Regions from separate parts of the Embleya sp. NPDC050493 genome, predicted to be linked through region 1. Evidence: riboswitches for the same ligand, from Rfam matches in the RefSeq annotation. Region 1 holds a riboswitch; the other holds the start of a gene.
What was found. Region 1 has a riboswitch for thiamine pyrophosphate ahead of ACIBM5_RS23660 (purine-cytosine permease family protein). Riboswitches for the same ligand answer to the same signal wherever they lie in the genome.

Region 1 (2,196 bases):
GCGGGATGAAGATCGAGCCGATCAGCGACAGGAAGCTCGCGTAGGTGTCGAAGTCGTTCACCATCAGCGCGAACGCGGTGACCAGCGCACCCACACCCAGGCACAACACCCGGCGGTCCACGCGCGGCGCGAGGTTCTGGATGGACATCGCGGTGCTGTAGACGTTGGCGAAGCTCTGGTCCACCTCGCGCACGACCAGGACGGCGAAGAAGACCCAGCCGGCGGTGACACCCAGGAACGAGTCGAAGATCTTGTCCGGGTCGCCGCCCACCTGGGCGAGGGCGACCAGACCGAGCAGGTAGCACCAGATGCTGGTGATCGAGAATCCGCTCAGCGCGGCCCAGAACGCGGGCTTGGTACCGCGCGAGTGGCGGGTGTAGTCGGACGCGAGCGGCACCCAGGAGACCGCGACCGCGAGCGCCGCGTCCATCGCCGGGAAGAACCCGGACCACGAACCCTCGGTCATCGGCGGCAGGCCCTCGCGCCACAGCTGGACCGAGAAGTAGAGCATCGCGATGCCCACCGCGACCGTCACGTAGCGGCGCAGGATCCGCAGCATGCCCAGCGGGCGCAGCGTCATCGCCGTGGTGACCGTGCCGGCGGCGACGATGTACAGCCAGTGCGGGCCGTCACCGTCGGTCATCGCCTCGATGCCGATCGAGATCACCAACAGCTCGAAGGTGCCCCAGCCGATGCACTGGACGATGTTGAACACCGTCGGCACGTACGAGATCTTCGTGCCGAACAGGCCACGCAGCACGGTCATCGCGGGCGCACCGCTGCGCGCACCGGGGATGCCGGCGACCGCGACCATGAGGGTGCCGATCAGCGTGCCGCCGACGGCCGCGACGATCGCGGCGACCATCGACAGTTGCGGATACCCCGCCGGGGCCAGCACGTACAGCGCGCCGGAGAAGCCGAGCAGGCTCACACCGAGGTTGGCCCAGAACGCCGCCTGGTCGCGGAACCCGAGGGTGCGCGGCGGTGCGGTGTCCAGGATCAGGGGCGCCTCGGCGCCGCCGTGCGGCACCTCGGGGCGTGCGTCGTCGATGACCGGAGCCGACATGGCTCTACCTGCTCTCCCTACGCCGGCATTACCCGGACAGGTTCAAGCGGTCGGTGGCCCCGGACGCGCCGGCTCGTCGCCGACACCCCATGCCGCCCTCTCAGCCCGGTTGGTCCGAGCTCCCGCGATGGCGTGGCGAACAGTACGCGCCACGCGACCCCCTTGGGAAGGCGGGGTGCCAAAACGAGCCCGGGGACGGCTCGCCGAGCGATCGCCGGGCGCCGTCACGTGCCATCGCCACGCGCCCGACCGCGAGGCGCTCCCCCGGCGATGACGGGCCGTCGTCACGCGTGAGCAGGGTAGGCGCTCCCCCGGCGACCACGGGCCGTCGTCACGCGTGAGCGAGGTGGGCGCTCCCCCGGCGACAACAGGCCGTCGTCACGCGTGAGCGAGGTGGGCGCTCCCCCGGCGACAACAGGCCGTCGTCACGCGTGGGCGGGGTGGGCGGTCGGGTGTGGGCGAGACGCGCCACCGCGAATGGGCCAGGCAGGCGGTTGCGTTCGGGCCCGAGCACCGCCGTGACCGGTGAGACGCGCGATCACCTCCAGGCGAGACGCACCACCGCGAGCGGACGAGGCCCGCGGTCCGAGCGGGACGCATAACCACGAGCGGGCATGGCGCCCGATCGCTCACGGGCGAGATGCACCACCGCGAGCGGGCAAGCCACGCGGTCCGAGCGGAACGCCCCACCACGACGGCGCGAGGCGCCCGATCACTCACAGGCAGGACGCACCACCGCGAACGGGTAAGGCACGCGGTCCGAGCGGAACGCACCACCACGACGGCGCGAGGCGCCCGATCACTCACGGGCAGGACGCACCACCGCGAACGGGCAAGCCGCGCGATCCGAGCGGAACGCCCTACCACGACGGCGCGAGGCGCCCGATCACTCACAGGCAGGACGCACCACCGCGGGCGGGCGAGGCGCGCGGTCCGACCGGAACGCACCACCACGAGCGGGCGTGGACGCGCCACCGCGAGTGGGGGGACGACGCCGCTTCGTGTGAGTGCGGCTCGCCGGATCGGGTGGGGGCTCACCAGCCCGAGTGGGTGAATGCCGGCCAGGCGGTCATGTCGTCGGGGGCGATCGCGCGGGCTCGGGCGGCCAGTTCGGCCGGCATCGCGGCGGG
Region 2 (2,196 bases), on a different contig from region 1:
GTGGGCTGGGCGGTGGGCGGTCCGGACCCGTGTACGACAATCGGACCTTGGGATCCAGCGATCGGGTCTCGGGATCCGACGATCGGGAGTACATCTGATGGCGCTGCGCGACGAACTCTGGGCTGCGATCGAGGACGTCTACGCGGCGATCCTGGACCACCCGTTCATCCACGGGCTGACCGACGGCACGTTGCCGCGCGAGGCATTCCGGCACTACGTCGTGCAGGACTCGCACTACCTGCGCGACTACGCCAAGGCGCTCGCGGTGTGCGCGGCCAAGGCGCCGGACGAGGCGACGACCGTGCAGTTCGCGGGTGACGCGGCCGGTGCGATCGCCGCCGAGCGTTCGCTGCACGAGGGCTTCATGGTCGACTTCGGCAGCTCGGTGGCCGACGCCACCGCGACCGAACCGGTGCTGCCGAGCACCCGGGCGTACGTCAGCTACCTGCTTGCCACGGTGCACAACGGCTCGTTCGCCGAAGGGGTGGCGGCGGTGCTGCCCTGCTACTGGATCTACGCCCGAGTGGGCGACGCACTGCTGGCCAAGGGCTCGCCCGACGAGCTGTACGGACGCTGGATCGCCACCTACGGCGCCGAGGAGTTCCAGGCGACGGTGCGCGCGGTGCTCGATCTGGTGGACCGGATCGGCGAGGACCTCTCGGCGAGCGAACGGGCGCGGATGATCGAGCACTTCACCACCACGGCACGCTACGAGTGGATGTTCTGGGACGCCGCGTGGCGCGGCGAGCGCTGGCCGGTCTGACGGGTCCGGGCGACCGGGATCGTTCCCGGGCGGACCGGAACCGGTGCGCCCGGGTACGACGTGTCCTCCCGGGGAATGTGCTCCCCGGGCGTGCACGTCTCGCGGGAGTTCGCGTGACTGGGGGTTGGACGATGGAGACATGGCCGCGGTGGGCGCGTATCGGCGTACCGGTGCTCGTGCTGGTGTTGCTGTGCTGGTTGCTGATCTGGCTGTTCTCGGCCTTCCTGATGCTCATCGTCAAAGGCGTCGTCGGGCTGTGCGTCACGGTCGGCATGGTCGTGCTCGCGCGCACCGCGGTGGTCGGCCGGGGGCCGCGCGACCCGCTCGGCTGAATCCGGCGCTGGTCGTGCGGGCGGTGGTGTGCCAGGGTGGGGGCGCACCACACGGAGATACACGGGAGCTCGGGGCACCGGGCTGAGAGGGCGCTGAGGCCGCGCCGACCGCAGAACCTGACCGGGTAATGCCGGCGTAGGGAGCCTTCCATGACCTCGCACGACACCTCGCTGCCCGCTGCCCCGTCGGCCGATCCGGCCGCCGCGCGGACGGTCACCAGCGGACCGATTTCCCCCGCCCACCACCGCGGCTACGTCGCCGGATCGCGCGAGGACCTGCGCGTTCCGGTCCGCACGGTGCATCTGACCAACGGCGAGACGGTTCGCCTGTACGACACCTCGGGCCCGTACACCGACCCCGCCTTCGAGGTGGACGTGCGGCGCGGCCTGCCCGCGCTGCGCGAGGCCTGGATCGAGGAGCGCGGCGACACCGCCCGCTACGACGGCCGGATCGGCGCACTGACGCCGGCCGGGTTCGCGGTGCCCGGGGCGGGGGCCCGACCCAGGCGGGCGTCCGGATCCGAGGCGGTGACCCAACTCGCCTACGCGCGACGCGGGCTGGTCACCCCGGAGATGGAGTTCGTGGCGATCCGCGAGGGCTTGACGCCCGAGCTGGTGCGGGACGAGATCGCCGCCGGTCGGGCGGTGTTGCCCGCGAACATCAACCACCCCGAGATCGAGCCGATGGTGATCGGCAAGAACTTCCTGGTCAAGGTCAACGCGAACATCGGCAACTCGGCCGTGTCCTCCTCGATCGAGGAGGAGACCGACAAGCTGGTGTGGGCGATCCGCTGGGGCGCGGACACCGTGATGGACCTGTCCACCGGCAAGGACATCCACACCACCCGCGAGTGGATCGTGCGCAATTCGCCGGTCCCGATCGGCACGGTGCCGCTCTACCAGGCACTGGAGAAGGTGAACGGCAAGCCCGAGGAACTCACCTGGGAGCTGTACCGGGACACCGTGATCGAGCAGTGCGAGCAGGGTGTGGACTACATGACGGTGCATGCCGGCGTGCTGCTGCGCTATGTGCCGCTGACCGCCCGGCGCAAGACCGGCATCGTCTCGCGCGGCGGCTCGATCATGGCCGCCTGGTGCCTG

Region 2: it holds a riboswitch for thiamine pyrophosphate, as region 1 does, so the genes downstream of both, thiC (phosphomethylpyrimidine synthase ThiC) here and ACIBM5_RS23660 (purine-cytosine permease family protein) in region 1, are expected to answer to the same signal.

The regions. Positions count from the first base shown of each region.
Region 1 is NZ_JBITHP010000012.1:138,801-140,996, reverse strand. Features, by position in the region: gene ACIBM5_RS23660 (purine-cytosine permease family protein) at 1-1,066, opposite strand, end outside; TPP riboswitch at 1,062-1,202, opposite strand; gene ACIBM5_RS23655 (CHAT domain-containing protein) at 2,101-2,196, opposite strand, start outside.
Region 2 is NZ_JBITHP010000009.1:80,205-82,400, reverse strand. Features, by position in the region: gene tenA (thiaminase II) at 98-763, shown strand; gene ACIBM5_RS19400 (hypothetical protein) at 895-1,095, shown strand; TPP riboswitch at 1,147-1,255, shown strand; gene thiC (phosphomethylpyrimidine synthase ThiC) at 1,246-2,196, shown strand, end outside.